DNA from 2 places in the Vibrio sp. R10-SG3-ISO10 genome. Region 2 is predicted to be linked to the other one. Evidence: predicted binding sites of a transcription regulator. Region 2 holds the regulator's gene; the other holds the start of a gene.
The links. Region 2 encodes MetJ, which represses methionine synthesis genes. Its sites were predicted from a motif close to TTAGACNTNTANANGTCTAA; they were not measured.

Region 1 (11,020 bases), on a different contig from region 2:
ATGACTCAAGTTCATATCCCGACGTTGGCACCAGATGACACGCTTGATAAAGCAAGATCATTGTTCGACTCTGAGCAATATCGACTTGAGGTAATACCCATTGTCGACCGAAAAGAGTGTGTCGGAATCGTTGGTAGGGAGGAGTTAAACTACCATTTGTCACCCACTTTAGGCACTAAGCTGGAAACGAGCAAAGATCAATCGATCAGTCGCAAACGTCTCAATCAAGTCATGCGGACCAACGTATTCAGCGTGTCACACCACTCTAAGGTGTCCAAAGTGAGTGAAATCATTAAGTCAGGTATTAAGCCACCTTGGCTAGTTGTGAATGATTCCGGAGAGTATCTCGGTATTGTCACCAATCAAGATATTTTGGAACACTTCGCCAATGGCTAAAATTGCTCAATCTGCTATTATCCGCACCCTATAATTCATTCAAATCAATGACACTATGGTTCAGCAATTACTTACGGTGTTCGCACCTATGTTACTGGGTGCGCAGCTCATTCTTACTTTAATTCTCGTCAAAGGTGATATCTGCCCTGGGCAAAGAGGCCGCATTCACAAAGTCCTCCCGCCTTTAGCAATTATGTGGCTTGCTGTAGCGTCTCTACGCATTGAAGCTATGATGATTGTCTTCGCTATTGCCTATTTTTACTCCCAAGTACAGACGAAAAAAACACGAGTTCAAGGGCCGATTTGGGTGATGTATTTGGCAAATGGTCTGGCGTTAGCCTATGTCGGTATTGAGATTAGCTCTCAGGCGTCTTTGGCTGGTGGGGTAAGTGTGTTTGTGTTAATCACCCTTTTAGGGGCTTTACTTGCTCATTTACTACTTACCGTCGCGCGCACGCGCCTGCAGGCTTTTCATCGCATTCTTCCCGTTTCTGGCGTTGTCTCTGCTATGTTGATGTGCTTAGCGATTTTACTCAAAGCAAATGGCCTAGACGATGGAACCTTAGCCGCAGTTGTGCAGCCTTTGCTAGTAGGCTTTGCTTTGATGATTAGTTCCGTTGTTGTGTGGTGTTGGCACATGCTAGCCTCTAAAGAAATCAACAAATTGCAGCTTGGTATTGCTTTGGCGTTTATGCTGATAGCGGCAACATCTAATCAGGCCGTGTTTGCTCTATAATTTGCTTAGAGTTTAGAGCTGGTTCACTTCAAAACCGCCAATTTGTGTCTACGCTTGTAAGAGCGATGGCGTTAAAGGAGGCGGTGATGGATCTCAGCAATGTAGGACGCTTAGATAGCGCAATTCTATTGGGAATCGTGAATGAAAAGTTGCGCTTAGAGTGTGATTCTTTTGAAGAACTCGTCTCTATGTATGAGATGGATGTTGAAGCGGTGATTGGTAAACTTGATGTACTTGGTTATCAATATGACCCTTTAACCAATCAGTTCAAATCGTATAACCGATAAATCAAAAAGAGGCGATTAGCCTCTTTTTTTGATCCTCTAAACCGTTTTTATTCCATCTAAGTGGCTTTGAGACTGAACTCTCGCGGTGTTGAAAAACGCCTGCAAATAGCGTTTATTTTTATCTGTGTTGCGTGTTGCGGCAAATAGGCGGCGCCATAAACCGTTGCCGAGAGGAATACTGGTAATCAAGCCTTGCCTTGAAAACTCACTGATTGCCCAGTTGGGCAATGCAGCCACGCCAAGTCCGGCAGACACCATCTGAATTAGCATTAAAGTATTGTCCGCCTGTTTCCATTTTGCAGGCTCAATCCCCGCAGGTTGCAAGAAGTGCTTTACGACATCTAAACGAGATTTTTGTACTGGATAGGAGAGCATAGTTTGCTCTGCGAGATCTTCCGGCTCTATACACTCTTTGTCTGCTAAAGGGTGAGAAGTCGACGTGACCAAACGCATTTCAAAATCAAACAAGGGTTCGTAGTGTACTTCGGAACGAGGTTGAATATCGGAAGTAATGACCAAATCAAGTTCTCCTGCCATTAGAGCAGGCAAAGGTTCAAATCCAAAACCGGACGAGAAATCTAGTGTGACGCTAGGCCAAGCCACCTGATACTCTTTAAGTGCAGGCATTAACCACTGGAAACATGAGTGGCATTCAATCGCCATGTGCAATCGACCGTTCACATCCTCTTTCAAGCTCGCAATTTCATTTTCTGCTTTGGCAATTTTAGGCAACACATCATCAGCCAATTTTAGAAAGATTTCCCCCTCGGAAGTGAACTTCACTGGGCGAGTTTTACGCAAAAATAGCTGTCCACCAATTCTTGCTTCCAGATCTTTGAGCTGATGTGACAAGGCTGACTGGGTTAAATGCAGTGTGGTTGCAGTCGCGGTTAGCGATCCAGTATCACGTAAAGTAGTCAATGTTTTCAGATGCTTGAGCTCAATCATGAATTTCCCTCAGATGATGTGTGAACAGCATGAATATTTATAACCTACCTTGTTTTTATAGGGGTGTAAACATCTAGACGTCTATCATGTTAACTATTTTTGTTTATTAAGTTATTGAAAAAGGTGTCTTGCGATTATGAAATTTTCTAATAAACAAGTTGAATATTTGGAAGTTGTCCAAATCTGTTTAAGACGAGATAGTTTAGCCATCCAGACATCTTAAGTGGTGTTCTGCACTGAGTGAATAAATTGCAAAATTAAGAATGACAAGGATCGGCAAGATGACTACGACAACACATATACTAGGTTACCCTCGCATTGGTGAAAAACGTGAACTCAAATTCGCGCTAGAGAAATACTGGCGTGGAGAAATCGACCAAGCTGAGCTGAAAGCCGTGGGCGCTGAGCTACGCAACAAAAACTGGAATACGCAATCTGAAGCTGGGTTAGAGTTTGTGACTGCAGGTGATTTTGCTTGGTATGATCATGTCCTTACTACCACCTTGCTACTAGGGCACGTTCCAAAGCGACATCGCGAAGGTTTCCCAGACCTTGATACCTTATTCAAGGTGGGACGTGGTCAATCTCAGGCAGGATGTGGTTGTAGCGGTCACGCGGCTTCAGACATGACGAAGTGGTTTAACACTAACTACCATTATATTGTGCCGGAGTTCAGTCAGGACGATACGTTTGAAGTGAGCTGGCCTCAACTGTTTGAAGAAGTGAACGAGGCGGTTAAAGCTGGTCATAAAGTCAAACCTGTATTACTTGGCCCTCTGACTTATCTGTACCTAGGTAAGGAAGTAGATGAGGGGTTTGATCGCCTGTCTTTGCTACCTCGTCTATTAACCGCTTATCAGGCAATCTTAGCGAAGCTAGCGAAACAAGGTGTTGAGTGGGTACAGATTGATGAACCGATCCTCTCTCTTGAGCTGAACAAGCCTTGGCAAGACGCGTTTAAATTGGCGTATCAAGTCATTCGCAGTGATGTGAAGGTTCTGCTTACCACGTATTTTGATTCAGTTAGCGACACGCTTGATAAAGTTGTCGAGCTAGCTGTAGATGGTTTACACATTGATTTGTCGGCAGCGCCTGAACAACTAGACGCTGTTGTCGAAAAACTGCCTGAACATTGGGTGCTGTCTGCTGGTGTAGTGAATGGGCGTAACGTGTGGCGTGCAGATTTGAGCGCTCAACTAGCGTTACTGCAACCGCTTAAAGATAAGCTCGGTGACAAGTTATGGGTGGCGAGCTCGTGTTCACTACTGCACAGTCCGGTGGATCTAGAGTTAGAACCTGTATTGACGGAAGAAGTGCGCAGCTGGTTTGCTTTTGCTAAGCAGAAAGTAACGGAAGTGGCATTACTGGGTAAGGCGCTAGATGGTAGCCAAGAAGCCATTCTTGCTTGTGACACCTATAGTGCGCCGATCCAAGCACGTAAAACCGCAACTCATGTCAATAAGCCACAAGTTCAAGCGCGTTTAAATAGTATTACTAAGTCTTTGGCAGAGCGTAGTGCTCCCTATGCAGAGCGAGCCGCGCACCAAAGTGAAGTATTGGGGCTGCCGCTGTTTCCAACCACGACCATTGGCTCTTTCCCGCAAACGAGCGAGATTCGAGTTCAACGCAGCGCTTATCGCACAGGTAAGTTGTCACAAACGGAATACGATCAAGTCCTAAAAGGCCATATTGCAGATGCGGTTAAACGCCAAGAAGCGTTGGATCTGGATGTCTTGGTTCACGGCGAAGCTGAACGTAACGATATGGTGGAATACTTTGCAGAAAACTTAGCGGGTTTCCAAACCACAAAATTTGGTTGGGTGCAGAGCTACGGATCTCGCTGCGTTAAGCCTGCCATTGTCGTTGCTGACATTGAACGCGAAAAACCGATGACGGTGGAATGGTCTACCTATGCGCAGTCTTTAACCTCGAAACAGATGAAGGGCATGCTAACAGGGCCTGTGACGATTCTTTGTTGGACATTCCCACGTGAGGATATCACTCGCAAGCAAATCGCGGAGCAACTTGCACTCGCACTGCGTGATGAAGTATCAGACTTACAAGATGCGGGCATTAACATCATCCAAATTGATGAGCCGGCGATTCGTGAAGGTTTACCACTTAAGAAGCGCGACCATAAAGAGTACTTAGAATGGGCAGTGGACGCGTTTAAGATTTCAGCGGCAAGTGCCAAACCAGAAACTCAAATCCACACTCACATGTGTTACTCAGAATTCAATGAGATCATTGAGTCTGTCGCCGCGCTAGATGCTGACGTGATTACAATAGAAACATCGCGTTCAAACATGGAACTGCTTAAGGCATTTGAAGACTTCAACTATCCAAATGAGATTGGTCCAGGTGTCTATGACATTCACTCACCAAACATTCCAACCAAAGAATGGATTGAAGGCCTACTCAATAAAGCGGCAGAGAAGATTCCAGCGCAGCGCTTATGGGTGAACCCAGATTGTGGACTGAAAACACGTAACTGGGCAGAAACAGAAGCGTCACTGGCCAATATGGTATTAGCGGCAAAAGAACTGCGCAAAAGCTACCAAGCGTAAATTTGAGCTTTAAAACAACAGATGCCGACCCTTTTGGGTCGGCATTTTCGTCTATACCAATCAATACCAATTAGATTGCTTGGCCATTTACCGTGACTTCTACGTCGATGTTACCGCGCACAGCGTTTGAGTAAGGGCACACTTGGTGCGCAACTCGCACGAGCTCAAGTGCTTGTTCTTGAGGTAGGTCGATTGATGCAGCAAGGCTTACCGTTAGCGCAAAACCGCCTTGTTCGTTCGGACCAATCCCAACCTCTGCTGTCACTGGTGCTTCTTTTAAAGCCACTTTACCTTCGCGGGCCACATGCAAAATAGCATTTGAAAAACAGGCTGAGTAACCTGCGGCAAATAGTTGTTCTGGGTTGGTAGCAGCGCCAGTACCACCCATTTCTTTCGGATAAGCAAGCTCTAATTCAAGTAAGCCATCGTCTGTTTTAACCGAACCATTTCTGCCTGCTAGTGCTGTTGCTTGAGTTTTGTATAGTGTAGTCATGTTTGCATCCTTATTTTAAGTTGTGTGCAATCTAATTGTTTGCAATGTTAGATCGAAACAAAGTTTGAATGCAAGTATATTGTGCGCAATTTAACTTAAAAGGGTGGTGGAATGAGTTACTGCGATAGCAAGAAACAGCTAACTGAAGAAGAGAGTTTATTGTTAGAGAATCAGGTTTGTTTTCCGCTCTATAGCGCTTCCAATGCGGTGATTCGAACCTATCGCCCGTTATTAGACTCCCTAGACCTCACTTACTCCCAATATCTTGTCATGATGGTACTGTGGGAAAGTGATGGGATTAGCGTCAAGGATATTGGTGCAAGATTGCATCTCGATTCTGGCACGTTAACCCCTTTATTGAAGCGGCTTGAAGCTAAAGGCTTTGTCCTAAGAGGAAGAAGTGAACTAGATGAAAGAGTTAGGGTGTTAAAACTCAGTGAAGAGGGTCGTTTACTTAAAGCTAAAGCACTCGCCATCCCCGCTGAGATGAAATGTAAGATTCAACTCGACCTCGATGAACTAATCATGCTCAAGAAGTTATGCGAAAAAGTGATAGGAACACTCGAGCATTAAACGGATGGTAGAGATTCTTTGAGCTCAAGCAACAGCTTATAAGCGCTCTTTCCAGACATTTTGTAAGGATTGAATTCACTCGAACCCGAATATCTTAGATTGATTGGAGCTGTCAGGCTGGAAGAGGGGATGTAGCCCATCGACCAATTGCTGAACTCTCGAGCACTGATTTCTTGATAGTCGAGCATAATAATATTGTTGTGTCTCTTATCATTGAGAATCCGTTGATAGATATGATTGACGTTCGTTCTTGACCCTTCTAAACATTGAAGGAAAAAGTGGTGATCGAAGCAAAGTAGCCCAGTTACATCAAGTGATTGATTATTCTCTCTCGCAGAATGGATGATGTTTTCAACTGTTGTAAGATCAAACCCTTCTGAAATCGTGCTTGCATAGATCAGTCTCGTTAGAAACATAGAGATTCCTTTCCATCTTCGTGAGTTCAAATTTCGAATTTACTTATAAAACATAGTGCATATTAAAAATATAAACAACGCTAATCAGGAGGAGTAGTTGTGCTAGAAACAAAAAGACTCAAGTTAAGACAATGGAAAGATTCAGATATTGAACCCTATTGCCTGATCAATGCTAACGAGCAGGTGATGCGTTATTTCCCCTCAGTTATGACCAACGAAGAGACCCTAGCTCAAGTAGGACGTGCGCGCAGCTATATAGATAACAATGGCTATGGCTTTTGGGCGGTTGAGCTAAAAAGTACTCAAGAGTTTATTGGCTTTGTGGGTCTGCTTGCGCAAAGTGAAGAAAGTGGTTTACCTAATGCGCCGTTTGTCGAAATTGGCTGGCGACTAGATAGCAAACATTGGGGTAAAGGCTATGCCCCCGAAGCGGCTCAAGCTGCCTTGGCGTTTGCTTTCACGGAATTGAAGCTAGAGCATGTCTACTCATTTACTGCTTTGCCAAACCTACCTTCACAAAGGGTGATGGAAAAAATTGGCATGAGCAACACAGGGCAAGACTTTGACCATCCCAAGTTAGCGAAAGGTCACGAGTTAGAGCGCCACTGCCTGTATAAAATCACTCGCGAGCAGTGGCTAAATAGATAGAAACTAATGGCAGCTGAGGTTGTCATCCGTTTACAAACCAGCATGGTTAGCCGCGGTTAACGATATGGAATCCGAGGTTAGGTAGCAACCTCGATAACCCATAAGCTAACTTTGATAGGCCAATTCTAATTTCTGTGCGGTTACATTTTAATTGTGACAAGATTTGTTGCGCGACTTTTTGTGGTGTCATTGCTTTTACGGTATTTGGCAAGCCATCTTTATGGAAAGGAGTATTCACAAGAGGTGGCAAAACTTCGATGACATTTAAGTCATAATCTTTTGTTTGCTCTCTTAAGCTTTGAGTGAAGCTATGTAGCCCAGCCTTTGCGGCGCAGTAAAATGGATTGGATGCTTTGGGGTTGTAGACCAAACCTGTTGTTACGTTGATCAGCAATGATCTCGGTTGTTTAAGCAAACGCGGAAGAGCGTCTAGTGACATGCCAATATGAGCCTCTAAGTTGTGTTTGATCTCGAGTTCATAATCGTCTAAAGCATCTTCGTTGTGGCTGGTAGGCAGTCTTTCTGTAAGCTTGTGTGATTGGCTCCATCCCGCGTTATTAATGAGTACATCGAATTGTGGGTAGTGTTCATCAAGCCACCGATAAAATGCACCTCGTTCTTCTTTTTGGCTTATATCCATACTAAACGTCACAATGCCACGAGCTTCCAATTGTGAGAGTTTCGTTTTGTCTCTGCCGATGACAATCACTTGGTTCTCTGCTTGAAGACGTTTTACCAGCTCCAAGCCGATCCCTGAACTGCCGCCCGTGACAACGATTGTTTTGCCGATAAGTGGTTCATGTCGCATGATGTTCTCGCTTTGTCTGTTGTTGTTAGCAACAAGATAAACAAAGGCGATAGGGATAACTTTAACAAAGGTTAAAATGGCCCGTTAAGGTGATCTGTTGTATGGGTTTTGTATGCCAAGCTTGGCGCGTACACGTGACAAGGACACTTCGGAAACACCAAGATAAGATGCGATATGATAGTTTGGAAGTGATTGACTTAATTCAGGATATTGCGCGCAGAACTGTTGATATAACTCAGTGAGTGACAATAAAAGCAAATCGGCTTCTCTGCTCTCTTTCTTTAGCGCTAAACGCATTAGCATTGCTTGTGACAAAGCTTGAATCTCTGAGTTGCTAGCTAGAAGATCTTGAAATTGTTTGTATTTAATACAAAAGCAGATGACATTTGAAAGAGCATCGCAACCGAAACGAGCAGGCGAAAGCTGTTGCATCGAAGAAAGGCTAGACGCGACCTCGCCAGTTTGAAGAAAAGTTTTATTACGCCTCGTCCCATCTGGCTTAACGTAGTAGTGACATGCCATACCTGAGCATATAAATTTGATTTCTGGTGTCACGTCACCGGGAAGAAAAACGTGCTCACCAGAGTCATATTTCACGTAACGACCATGGGCTTTGATTTGAGCAAGAGACTGATCAGAAAGTGAAGTTAGTTGTCTTAAAACATCAGCAAGCTTGTCAAATTCGTTGTCATCTTTCACCACACTGCTCCTGTCAAACTCGATTATCACCACAACTGAACGCAATGGTCTGGCTAATTTCTGTCAGTGAGCGACCACTTTCTTGTTGCCAGTGAGTAAAAGCGCTATTGGCTGCTGCAAGAGAGCGTTTGGTGTCTTTGCCCCCTTCAATGATTTTGTAGTTACGTAGGTAGCTTTCAACATCACCCGAGAGGATAAAGGTATCGACACCCATCTGGCGCAAACTGTATGGGCCTGTGTTACCACCAAGGCGGTTACCATGTTTCTTGAGATAACTCCACAGCCCCGTAATGTCTTCACTTGGCCAATTGGCGACCATGTTGGAAAATGAGCCATGCTGTAGAGAAGCTTCGTGCAGCATTTGAGCATTCGCTTGAATGGATTTTACTTTGGCGTGATGGCGAATAATTCGAGTATCGGACGCTTTGTTGTCCCATTGTTCGTCAGAAAGCATCAAGAGTGGTTCAATCTTAAAAGCAAAGAACACCTCTTCAAAGTTAGGCCATTTGTTTCTCACTACCTTCCAAGAAATGCCACTTTGAAACACCTTCATACTGAATGCGGATAGCCAGCGATCATTGGAAATCTGTCTCAGCTGATCCAATTGCAATGGCTTAGATAGTAATGACTCTAGGTTTGCTTCCCCACCTTTACGCTCTGCTGCGCGTTGGTAAATATCGTTGAACTTTTCTAGTGCCACTGTGAGGCTCTCCATAATGTCTTTATCCACTTTAGCGAACATACTAACTTTCTAGCGATTGTTTGTCTGTAGTAAAAGCGGATTGGAGAGCGTATTGTCAAGGCCTTAAAGCTCTTAGCAGATAGTCGGCAAAGGTTCGGTCTTTTAGCGATAACTGTTTGTCTTTATAGACAAGATGAATAGGCTTTGTTGGCAGAGGAAAGCTCTCTAGCACTTGCTCAAGTGCGCCTGACTTCAGATCTTGCTCAAGTAAAATGCGAGGCTGCATAACAACCCCAACATCTTTCAAAGCGGCTTTTCGGAGCACCTCTCCATTGTTCGCCATCAACTTGATATGTTGCCGTGAATCCGATTTCGTACTCGGAGTCTCTGAAATATCGTGATAGCGAAAACCAAGGCAAGAGTGATGAGTCAGGTCGTCAGGCTGAATAATCTTGGTATGCCTAGCTAGGTAATCGGGTGAAGCGCAGTATATAAGCTCATACTCTCCTAGGTATCTTGCCACCAAACTGGAGTCTTTTAGCTGACCAATTCTAATAATAAAATCAGCTTCACTTTTGTATGGGTCGATAACACTGTTGTCTAGCTCCAGATCAACACTGATATCTGGGTATTGAATGATAAAGTCAGACAAGATCGGAGCGAGCGCTTGAGTCCCAAAAGTGACTGGTGCGTTGATTTTTACCGTGCCTTTAGGTTTGTTTTGCAAATCGTAGATTAGGCTTTCAGTATTGCTGATATCTTCCAGTATTCTTTGGCACTCTTTAAGGTAAATTCTTCCAGAGTCGGTTAAGGTTTGCTTTCTTGTCGTGCGATGAATCAGCGGTGTGTTAAGTAAACTTTCGAGATGTTTTATGTGTCTGCCAACCATGGTTGCTGACATAGAAAAATAGTCTGCGGTAAGGCGAAAGTTGCCTTGTTCGGCGACATGGCAAAAAACCTTCATACTGATGAGCTTGTCCATTAAACACTCTGAGTTGTTAAATAAAAAATTTTGACCTAGTTTAACAATCTGAGCGCTGTAATAACATGGTTAGCTTAACGTGAAGAAAACAAGGTTTACTGAATAATGGATTCAACAATTTTTGTCACTGCGGAGCTAAGAGTAAACTCTGATGTTGACCTAGCCGTGGCAAGGAAAGCAATTGAACAGTTTTGCTCGGATATGGAGTCGGAGTCAGGCTGCCAACAGGCGACAGCAACGTTTGACGTTAACGACCCTAGACGTGTCATATTGTGGGAGCGATACGATGACCAGTCAGCGATTGAGGCGCATTTTGCTATGCCGCATACACAAGCGTTTATCGCCCTAGGTATGACAGAGCTGGTCAGTGCAACTAACAGTCATAAAGTGGGAGAAGCATAATGAAGTGGGGCATTCTAGGAACGAGCTTTATCTCTGATGTGATGGCAGCAGCGATTGCAGGAGACAGTGAAAGCGAGCTTTATGCGGTAGCAGGCCGAAACCCACAGACGCTTGAAGAATTTGCTATCAAGCACTCTATTGCCAAGACGTACCTTTCAATGGACGAGTTGATAGAAGATAGTGACGTTGAGGTGGTTTACATTGCATTGCCCAACCATCTTCACCATGACTATGTCATCAAAGCAGCGCAGAAAGGCAAAGCGATATTGTGTGAAAAATCTTTATCTATCGATATGGAAAAAACTCATGCCGCGTTAGATGCGGTTCGCGAGCATGATGTGTTTTTTGCGGAAGGGTTAATGTATCTGAATCACCCGTTGATT
Region 2 (11,020 bases):
AACACAGCACTGTGCAAAATCGTAAGATGACGTATACGGTGTGACGCCTGCCCGGTGCCGGAAGGTTAATTGATGGGGTTAGACGTAAGTCGAAGCTCTTGATCGAAGCCCCGGTAAACGGCGGCCGTAACTATAACGGTCCTAAGGTAGCGAAATTCCTTGTCGGGTAAGTTCCGACCTGCACGAATGGCGTAATGATGGCCACGCTGTCTCCACCCGAGACTCAGTGAAATTGAAATCGCTGTGAAGATGCAGTGTACCCGCGGCTAGACGGAAAGACCCCGTGAACCTTTACTACAGCTTGGCACTGAACATTGACCCTACATGTGTAGGATAGGTGGGAGGCTTTGAAACCGGTACGCCAGTATCGGTGGAGCCGTCCTTGAAATACCACCCTTGTAGTGTTGATGTTCTAACTTAGACCCGTTATCCGGGTTGAGGACAGTGCCTGGTGGGTAGTTTGACTGGGGCGGTCTCCTCCCAAAGAGTAACGGAGGAGCACGAAGGTGGGCTAATCACGGTTGGACATCGTGAGGTTAGTGCAATGGCATAAGCCCGCTTGACTGCGAGAATGACAATTCGAGCAGGTGCGAAAGCAGGTCATAGTGATCCGGTGGTTCTGTATGGAAGGGCCATCGCTCAACGGATAAAAGGTACTCCGGGGATAACAGGCTGATACCGCCCAAGAGTTCATATCGACGGCGGTGTTTGGCACCTCGATGTCGGCTCATCACATCCTGGGGCTGAAGTCGGTCCCAAGGGTATGGCTGTTCGCCATTTAAAGTGGTACGCGAGCTGGGTTTAGAACGTCGTGAGACAGTTCGGTCCCTATCTGCCGTGGGCGTTGGAAGATTGAAGGGGGCTGCTCCTAGTACGAGAGGACCGGAGTGGACGAACCTCTGGTGTTCGGGTTGTGTCGCCAGACGCATTGCCCGGTAGCTAAGTTCGGAATCGATAACCGCTGAAAGCATCTAAGCGGGAAGCGAGCCCTGAGATGAGTCTTCCCTGACCCCTTGAGGGTCCTAAAGGGTTGTTCGAGACTAGAACGTTGATAGGCAGGGTGTGTAAGCGTTGTGAGGCGTTGAGCTAACCTGTACTAATTGCCCGTGAGGCTTAACCATACAACACCCAAAGGGTTTTGATGGACTCAAAGCAAGAACAGATTTGAATGTGTATGAGAACACAATAACAGCTTTCCGAATTAAAGAATTTGCTTGGCGACCATAGCGATTTGGACCCACCTGATTCCATGCCGAACTCAGAAGTGAAACGAATTAGCGCCGATGGTAGTGTGGGGCTTCCCCATGTGAGAGTAGGACATCGCCAGGCTTTAAATTTAGACTTTAGGTCTAACCAGTGCGGAGCGGTAGTTCAGTTGGTTAGAATACCGGCCTGTCACGCCGGGGGTCGCGGGTTCGAGTCCCGTCCGCTCCGCCACTTATTCCAGACCTCAGCAGCAATGCTGGGGTCTTTTTGTATCTGCGGTATTATTTTGCTCTGCGACCAACGAGTCCCGGTTGCCCGCAACCCCGGCCGACAGCCACTTATTTAGAAAGCCTAGTCTTACGACTAGGCTTTCGTCGTTTTAGAAGCCCGTTGCTGACGCAACGGGCTTCTTGCGTTTAAGAGGAATGGAACGGACTGCGTCCTCGGGAACGCTTCGCTTGAGATGCGAGAGGTGAGCGTTGAAATTAAGTTGATAGAGCCGAGGGTTCAGAAGGTGTTGACAGCACTTGTCTCCTAGAAGACACAATCACACAGAATCATGCACACTCTCTCAACCAGTTCTCCGTAGGACGAAGTCCGTTCCCGTATCCCAAACAAAAAAGGCCAGCGACTGCTGACCTTCTATGAATTTGATGTTCACCTATTAAAGAATAATATCTCTTACTTCAGGATCTTTACGCTCTAGGTAGTGAGTCGATTTAATACGACGAATAGTACGGCATCGACCACGGATTAACAGAGTTTCAGTCGTAGCGATATTACCTTGGCGAGAGATACCTTCAAGTAGGTCTCCTTTAGTAATGCCAGTTGCAGAGAATACAACGTTATCACTACGTGCCATGTCTTCCATCTTAAGTACGACATTCGCTTTCACGCCCATTTCTTCGCAGCGTTTAAGCTCTGCAGCGCCATAGATGCGGTTTTCTTCACTATCACCTTTCACTTCATGGCGAGGCAGTAGTTGACCATGCATATCACCGTCTAAGGCGCGAATGACAGCCGCTGAAACAACACCTTCAGGAGCGCCACCGATACAGTACATGACGTCGACTTCGCTATCAGGCATACAGGTTAGAATAGACGCAGCAACATCGCCATCTGGCACAGCAAAGACGCGAACACCCATTGCCTGCATCTCTGCGATAACCTCATCGTGACGAGGCTTTGCTAAGGTAATGACCACAAGTGTATCTAAAGTCTTGTTCAGCGCTTGCGCGATGTTCTCTAGGTTTTCTTTTAGAGGTTTATTGAGATCAATACAGCCCTTTGCACCAGGGCCAACAACTAACTTCTCCATGTACATGTCTGGAGCTTTAAGGAAGCTGCCTTTTTCACCGGCAGCTAGCACTGCTAAAGCGTTAGATTGACCCATTGCAGTCATACGCGTGCCTTCAATAGGATCGACAGCGATGTCTACTTCGTCTCCACCAATACCTACGTTTTCACCAATGTACAGCATTGGCGCATCGTCGATTTCGCCCTCACCGATCACGATCTCTCCACTGATCTCGGTTTTATTAAGTAAGCTGCGCATGACTTCAACAGCAGCGCCATCTGCTGCGTTCTTATCGCCGCGGCCAAGCCACTTGTAACCTGCTAAAGCTGCACCCTCGGTAACTCGAGAAAATGACATTGCTAAATCGCGTTTCATGAAGACTCCAAAGTGTTAGGAAAGAGAGAAAAACAAAAACGGCAGGATCTTATCATATCAGAAAGGAAACGTTTGCCTTTTTGCTCGAGCAGCCATTGAACTGGATCAATCTAACAGGTTAAATTAACAAATAGATGTCGCTCGCTTGAGGGATGTAAGGCCATTGTCAATTTACGCTGTTTTTTTAATCGAATGGCAAAAAAACTACAATATAGGGCGTGTTTATCCGCTCTCGGCTGAGTAGAATGGTTGCAAATGGTTTTGGAACATAGGTGACCAAAACCTTCTCCGAATAATAGATAGGTAGGCTAAGATGTCTTTTGAAGTATTAGAACAACTAGAAGCAAAAATCCAAACTGCAGTAGATACAATTGCTCTTCTACAAATGGAAGTTGAAGAACTGAAAGAAGAGAAAGAAAAGCTAGCAACTGAAGCAAACGAACTACGTAGCAATCGTGAAGAGCTAGAACAAAAAGCTCAGCAAATGCAGCAAGAGCACTCTGCTTGGCAAGAGCGCATCCGTAGCCTACTTGGCAAAATGGATGAAGTAGAGTAATCACTACTCGAATAAAAAAGGCTGAACTCAGGTTCAGCCTTTTTGCTTTCTATGTACAAAAATGACCAAGCAATAATTGGTCATATTTGAATATTGCCTATGGTTTAGGGCGAACGCCTAAAGTGTGGCACAGGGCGTAAGTCATTTCCGCACGGTTTAGAGTGTAGAAATGGAAATCCTTAACCCCTTCACGACTCAATGTACGCACCATATCAATCGCTTGGCTTGCTCCAACTAGCTGCCTTGTCGTTGGGTCATCGTCCAGACCTTCAAACTGCTTAGCCATCCATCCCGGAACTTTAACGTTGTTCTGCGCTGCAAAGCGAGAAGCTTGCTTGAAATTCGAAACAGGTAAAATACCAGGAACAATTTCTACATCTATTCCTGCTGCCACGCAGCGGTCACGGAATCGCAAGTAACTCTCTACGTCAAAGAAGAACTGAGTGATAGCTCGGTTCGCACCTGCATCTACCTTACGTTTTAGGTTAAGTAGGTCAGCTTGAGCACTTTTTGCTTCTGGGTGAACTTCAGGGAAAGCCGCCACTGAGATATCGAAGTCATGACGATCTTTTAATAGTGTGACGAGATCAGAAGCGTACATTTCAGGCTTACCACCACCTGGGGGAATATCACCACGCAGCGCGACAATACTTTGAATACCATTTGCCCAGTAGTCATCGGCGATTTGGATAAGTTCTTCGCGTGAGGCATCTATACAGGTTAAGTGCGGCGCGGCAACTAGACCCGTTTGATCTTTGATCTCTTTGATAATCGAGTGTGTTCTATCTCGCTCACCGGAGTTAGCACCATAGGTAACCGAAACAAATTTTGGTTGTAGAGTCTTAAGGCGGTGCACAGAGTTCCAAAGTGTTTCTTCCATCCTTTCGCTACTAGGTGGAAAAAACTCGAATGACACATTGATATTGTCAGACAGTTCGGCGATATTCTGATTTAAGGCGTCGATATGACTCGCGTGCGTGTATCCCATCTTACTCTCCCTGTGGCCACTCCGTGCCATAAAACTCTAAAATTTCAAATCGACGTTTAGACGTCTATATGTCTACAGAATGTAATGAATACGATTTAATGTCAATAACGTGATTATGAATTTTTTTCAACTTAATCATGAGCTGACTTCAAGTTTGGTTGAATTAAATTGATGCAGGCTTGAAAGAGAATAGAGTAAAAAGGCGCTGAGGAGATCAGCGCCTTTGTGAGTTAGATTAAACTTGAGAGGAGGTTCAAATCAGATTGAATCGCACCTGCGGTGACTTCTTTGCCTGCGCCTGGGCCTCTAATAACAAGCGGGTTATCTTTATACCACTTACTCTCGATAGCGAATATATTGTCACATGGCAGCAAGTTCGCTAAAGCATGCTCTTTGCTTAGAGCTTCAACTCCTACCGTTGCGGTGCCATTTTTCTCTAATCTTGCGACATAGCGAAGCACTTTGTCTTCGCGCTGAGCTTTCTCAAGACGTTCTGCGAGCAGTTCGCTTAATAGTGCACTCCTATCAAGAAATTCATCTAGAGATAGCTCTGCGAGCTCTGTAGGTACCAAACTTTCGACTTTTACCGCTTCTGGCTCCAATGCAAGGCCTGACTCGCGCGCGAGGATGACGAGTTTACGCATAACGTCTGAACCGTCTAAGTCACTGCGCGGGTCGGGTTCAGTTAAACCTTGTTGCCACGCTAGGTCTACCAGCTCGGCGAAAGGAACACTGCCATCGTATTGTTGAAACAGCCACGAGAGAGTACCAGAGAAAATCCCAGACAAAGCGGTAATGTCATCACCACTTTCACGTAGGTCTCGAACCGTGTGGTTAATTGGTAGCCCTGCACCAACGGTTGCGTTGTAAAGCCAGTGACGATTGATCTTAGCGAAAGCGTCTTGAACCTGATGGTAATATTGGCTCGAGGCTGAACCAGCAACTTTATTTGCCGAGATCAGGTGCATGCCTTGTTCTGCAATTTCTATGTAACGCTGGGCCAAGGTTTGACTGGCAGTGACATCCAAAACAACAAGGTCATCATAACCTTGGATGGCACCGAGTTTTTCAATCCAGTCGCTTCCTTCGTGGCTAATCGCCTCGTCATCGAAATGAGATCCGACTTGGCTCGCATCAATTCCTTTCGGGTCGAACCAATAAGTTTGGCTATCGATCACAGCCACTAACTCAAAGTTCATGCCATGACGCTTTTCTAACTCGCCCTTTTGCTCGGTGAACAGTTCTAACCAGCTTGAGCCTATATTGCCTTTACCACATAGGGCAATGGCGACACGTTTTTGGGCTTGGAACAATTGGCTATGAATAGCTTTAACTAAAGGCTTAGTATCGGTTGTGCGTAAAACGGCAACTAAGCTAAGCCCTGACAATGACTCGGAAATAAATTCGACAGGTGAAGACTTGAGTTGTTGGTAGAAACCATAGCAGTGGTTGGCATTCTTGGTTACGCCAGCTCCTACCGCCGCTACCATCGAATAACCTTCTTTAAGCTTAATCTCCGCTTCAATTGCAGCGTCTTGGAGATACTCTAAAGCGCCACCCACTATTTCACTTGTATAAGCGAGACGTAAGCAATGTTGGTCGGCTTGAGCCTCATAAGTCAGTGGTTCAAGCTGTGCTCGCTTGAGGCTTGCAAGTACCTCATTTTCGACTCGCTGGAAATCATGACCAGAGGTGAAATTGAGTTGAATTAATAGCACTTCATCTAGGGATGAGATGATTTTTGCACCGCGACCAGAGGCAAGCACACGTTCAATACGTGTAGAACCAGATTCTGGCTGGTAGCTGCAACGAAGGTGTAAATCCATCGCACTTTGAGCAACGGGCTGTAATGTACGGCTATGCAGTACAGGGGCAGCAAGTCTTGCGAGTTCACTGGCTTCATCTAAGCGCAATAACGGCAGAAGACAGGCATCTGATACTAACCTTGGGTCTGCACTGTATACACCTGCGACGTCACTCCAGATGGTTACGCGTTTCGCTTCTGCCAGCGCGCCGATAACGGTTGCCGAATAGTCAGAGCCATTACGCCCTAGTAACACCGTATGTCCTTGGCTATCTTGAGCCATAAAGCCAGTGATCACCACTCTATGGTGAGCGTGTTGCACTAATACTTCTTTAGTCAGTGGGTAAGAAGCACCAAAGTCGACTTCAGGCTGAGTGCCAGCTTCAGCACGTAAAAAAGCGCGCGCATCCTGAGCTACGGCAGGCAATGAATGTTGATTGAGCAGCGCTGCCAAAAGACGTGAAGACCATACTTCACCATGGCCTAAAACAGCCGCTTTCTCAGCCTCGTTGAGCGGATAAGTCAACTCGCCTAAGGTGCTGAACTCATCATTTAAAGTGGCGAGTAGCTGCGGTTTTGTTTCTCCTTCAATAAGCGTTTCAATTAGCTCGGATTGAAACTGGCGTAGTGCTTGAAGTTCTTCATGAGCAATACGGCCATCTTTATTGAGGGCTTCGAGAAATGCAATCAGACGATTGGTCGTTTTACCTGCAGCTGAAACAACGATCAGATCTTCTGGTTGTGAGTATTCTTTTAAGATACCGACGACACGGCGGTAGCACTCAGGATCTGCAAGGCTGCTACCACCAAACTTATGGAGTTGACGTTGAGTAGTAGACATTAGAAGGCTTCCTTAGCTTTTGCGAAAGCTTGTTCTAGGTCAGCAATTAAATCTTCTGCATCTTCAAGCCCAACCGACAGGCGCAGCAGTTGTTGGGAAACACCAGCCTCTGCAAGTGCTTCCTCTCCCATTGCCCTATGTGTCATTGAAGCAGGGTGACAGATTAGGCTCTCTACACCGCCGAGAGATTCAGCAAGTGAGAAAAGCTCTAGTTCACCAACAAAGAATTTAAGTTGTTCAAAGCTCCCCGCGAATTCGAAGCTGAGCATAGAACCAAAGCCAGTTTGCTGCTTTTTAGCAATCTCATGGCCTGGATGCTCAGGCAGGCTAGGGTGATAGATATTACCGACTAAGTCTTGGGTCTGTAAGAAGCCTAAAATTTGTCGAGAGCTTTCTTCATGTACTTTCATTCGCGCACCCAGAGTTCGGATACCACGCAACGTCATGTAGCTATCAAATGGTGTGCCTGTCGCACCAATACAGTTACCCCACCAAGCGAGTTCTTCAGCATGTTCTTCTGTTTTGGTGATGACAACACCGCCAATAACATCAGAGTGACCATTGATATACTTAGTAGTTGAGTGAATAACAAAGTCGGCGCCAAGGTCTAAAGGTTTTTGGAACACAGGTGTCAAAAAGGTATTGTCGACAGCTACTAGAGCGCCAACTTGTTTGGCTTTGTCACATACGTCTGCGATGTCGACGACACGAACCAGCGGGTTCGATGGTGTTTCCAATAGGATCAGTTTGGGCTTTTTAGCTAGGGCCTCAGCAAAGGCTTGCTCATTGGATTGATCAACAAATAGAACCTTGAAGTCACCTTTATTTGCACGGGTATTGAATAGACGGTAAGTACCACCGTAGCAGTCGTGCGGTGCAATGATGAGGTCATCTGGGCCAAGGAAAGCGGATACCCATAGATTAAGTGCTGAAGTACCACAGTTGGTCACGACCGCGCCTTTACCTGACTCAAGTTCAAACAGAGCAGTTTCGAGTAGTCCGCGGTTTGGGTTGCCTGAGCGGGTGTAATCGTACTTTGGTACATCACCAAAGGCAGGGAAGCCATAATTCGTCGAGAGGTAAATAGGTGGAACAACTGCGTGATGTTGAGTGTCAGACTCGATACCAGTACGTACCGCGATTGTGGCTGGTTTGCGGGTGCTCATAAGTGTTTCCTTTCGAACTTTAGTGACTTCTATTTGGGAATACGCTATACCTTTATCTTGTTAGATATATGTTATTCCAATCCCATACCTTTCCACTTTACTTATCATTTTTGTGGACGTCAACACTTCTAGACGTCTATATGTCTTTGCTTGTGGCTATAAATACCGCTAAAATTAGGGATTCTATTTTCAACCATAAAAAATAACGAAAGGTGCGCAATGGCAGATTGGAATGGCGAATACATTAGCCCATATGCTGAGCATGGAAAGAAAAGCGAACAAGTAAAGAAGATTACAGTTTCTATTCCATTGAAAGTATTAAAGGTTTTGACTGATGAGCGTACCCGCCGCCAGATTAATAACCTGCGCCACGCAACAAACAGCGAGCTATTGTGTGAAGCTTTTTTGCATGCATATACCGGGCAGCCACTGCCGACCGATGAAGATTTACGTAAAGACCGCCCAGACGATCTTCCTGCTGAAGTGAAAAAACTGATGACAGAGATGGGAATTGAGTTCGAATCTTTCGACGAATAATAAAAATAGTCGCACCTAATTTTCGCACGCTGACGAAACTGAAATTAAAAAAAACCGCTGTCTTAACAGCGGTTTTTTCGTTCTTGAAGAGATTACTCAGCCAATTTACTCGGCCATGTAGTTTTCTGGCATTTCAATGCGAGCAACACCTGAGTCAACAGCGGCCTGAGCAACGGCTTTAGCAACACGAGGTAGTAGACGCGAATCCATTGGTTTTGGAATGATATAGCCAGGACCAAACGACAGAGCATCAACGCCAGCAGCTGCTAGGACTTCGGCTGGTACTTCTTCTTTCGCTAGCTGACGAATAGCGTCTACCGCTGCCAATTTCATTTCATCGTTGATTTCACTTGCGCGCACGTCTAATGCACCGCGGAAGATGAATGGGAAACACAGCACGTTATTCACTTGGTTAGGGTAATCACTACGTCCAGTACCCATGATCAGGTCGCTACGTACGTCGTGAGCAAGTTCAGGTTTGATCTCTGGATCTGGGTTAGAACAAGCAAAGACTACAGGTTTGTCTGCCATTAACTGAAGAGCTTCTGGAGAGAGTAGGTTAGGGCCGGATACACCAAGGAACAGGTCAGCACCTTCGATAACGTCTTCTAACGTGCGCTTATCGGTGTTGTTGGCGAATAGCTGTTTGTATTCGTTAAGATCGTCACGACGAGTGTGGATAACACCTTTACGGTCAAGCATGTAGATTTTTTCACGCATCGCGCCACACTTAATCAGTAGCTCCATACATGCTACTGCTGCTGCACCTGCACCGAGACACACAATCGTTGCGTCTTCTAACTTCTTCCCTTGAAGTTCAATGGCATTAAGCATACCTGCCGCGGTAACAATCGCCGTACCGTGCTGGTCATCGTGGAAAACAGGTACATCACAACGCTCAATCAACTGCTTTTCGATTTCGAAACAGTCTGGTGCTTTGATGTCTTCTAGGTTAATACCACCAAAAGTATCGGCAATGTTAGCAACGGTATCGACAAATTCTTCGATAGTACGGTGCTTTACTTCGATGTCGATTGAATCTAAACCCGCGAAGCGTTTGAAAAGTAGAGACTTACCTTCCATTACAGGTTTAGAAGCCAGAGGACCTAAATTACCAAGACCAAGAATCGCCGTACCGTTTGAGATAACAGCAACCATGTTGCCTTTTGACGTGTACTTGTAGACGTTGTCAGCATTTTGTGCGATTTCACGTACTGGTTCCGCAACACCTGGGCTATAGGCAAGAGCGAGGTCTTTTGCCGTTTCTGCTGGTGTGGTCAGTGCTACCGCAATTTTTCCTGGAGTTGGATAAGCATGATAATCCAATGCTTGCTGACGAAATTGTTCTTCTGGGGATACTTCTTGGCGATTGTCGTCTGACATAGGTGTAGGTACTCATTAATAATTATATGGAAAGGGGAAATCCATTCTAGAGTAACTAAGTCAAGCTGCCTAGGTCAGAATGCGAGCCAAAGCAATAAAAAGTAGTAAATGACTGGAGATAAGACCAGATGAACAGAGATATGGCTAGCGAATATCTAAATTAATAACAGATTACTCTGCAAAATAGATACTGCTTGAGTGACAGGTAACAAAAAAGGACGCCAGAGCGTCCTTTTTAGATTCGGCTAAGAAGAAATTACTTCTTGCTTGATAGAGCACCGAAACGCTTGTTGAAGCGATCAACACGGCCGCCTGTATCAACGATACGTTGCTTACCAGTGTAGAATGGGTGACATTTGTCACATACGTCTAGGTGGATAGACTCTTTAGTTAGAGTTGAGTTGAACTCAAAAGAGTTACCGCAAGAACAAGTCGCTTTTACTGCTTTGTATTCTGGGTGGATACCAGCTTTCATGGGAGAACCTCTAAATATAGGCCGTGTCGCTATCCGATTCTAAGCCGGACACCACACGTAGTTAATAAAAAACCTTTTCGGATACCGCTGCTGTAAAGCTAGCCATATCACTAAGGCGCGATATAGTAATGAATACCTGACTTAGGATCAACCAGTTTAGACCCGAAATCGCTACTTTTTTAGCCTAAGTTATTCTTCAGGCTTGAATCGCGCTCTCTTTCCACTGCTAGGCTTTTCCCTTAGACTAACTCACGTAACCTTTCATTTAGCTGTATAGCCTATTATGCGACCAACAATTGCGCGCGTGGCATTGCCTGTGCCTCTCGATAAACAGTTTGATTATCAGATTCCTAACCACCTATTTCCTATCATTGGTGGGCGTGTCTCTGTCC

Region 1: metE (5-methyltetrahydropteroyltriglutamate--homocysteine S-methyltransferase) is a predicted target of MetJ. The motif match lies at 2,433-2,452, and genes of this name have one in related genera.

Annotation. Positions count from the first base shown of each region.
Region 1 covers NZ_JCBDHG010000017.1:134,892-145,911, forward strand. The annotation lists gene AC6R16_RS08640 (EAL domain-containing protein) at 1-396, shown strand, start outside; gene AC6R16_RS08645 (HI_1241 family integral membrane domain) at 452-1,132, shown strand; gene AC6R16_RS08650 (DUF4250 domain-containing protein) at 1,219-1,419, shown strand; gene metR (HTH-type transcriptional regulator MetR) at 1,456-2,367, opposite strand; gene metE (5-methyltetrahydropteroyltriglutamate--homocysteine S-methyltransferase) at 2,649-4,934, shown strand; gene ohr (organic hydroperoxide reductase Ohr) at 5,005-5,427, opposite strand; gene ohrR (transcriptional regulator OhrR) at 5,539-6,000, shown strand; gene AC6R16_RS08675 (BLUF domain-containing protein) at 5,997-6,416, opposite strand; gene AC6R16_RS08680 (GNAT family N-acetyltransferase) at 6,516-7,064, shown strand; gene AC6R16_RS08685 (SDR family oxidoreductase) at 7,111-7,872, opposite strand; gene AC6R16_RS08690 (Crp/Fnr family transcriptional regulator) at 7,957-8,571, opposite strand; gene AC6R16_RS08695 (DNA-3-methyladenine glycosylase I) at 8,585-9,271, opposite strand; gene AC6R16_RS08700 (LysR family transcriptional regulator) at 9,369-10,235, opposite strand; gene AC6R16_RS08705 (putative quinol monooxygenase) at 10,341-10,637, shown strand; gene AC6R16_RS08710 (Gfo/Idh/MocA family protein) at 10,637-11,020, shown strand, end outside.
Region 2 covers NZ_JCBDHG010000023.1:258,883-269,902, reverse strand. The annotation lists rRNA gene AC6R16_RS19590 (23S ribosomal RNA) at 1-1,121, shown strand, start outside; rRNA gene rrf (5S ribosomal RNA) at 1,214-1,329, shown strand; tRNA gene AC6R16_RS19580 (tRNA-Asp) at 1,361-1,437, shown strand; gene glpX (class II fructose-bisphosphatase) at 1,871-2,878, opposite strand; gene zapB (cell division protein ZapB) at 3,192-3,434, shown strand; gene metF (methylenetetrahydrofolate reductase) at 3,532-4,422, opposite strand; gene AC6R16_RS19560 (bifunctional aspartate kinase/homoserine dehydrogenase II) at 4,653-7,067, opposite strand; gene AC6R16_RS19555 (O-succinylhomoserine (thiol)-lyase) at 7,067-8,233, opposite strand; gene metJ (met regulon transcriptional regulator MetJ) at 8,453-8,770, shown strand; gene AC6R16_RS19545 (malic enzyme-like NAD(P)-binding protein) at 8,876-10,153, opposite strand; gene rpmE (50S ribosomal protein L31) at 10,410-10,628, opposite strand; gene priA (primosomal protein N') at 10,912-11,020, shown strand, end outside.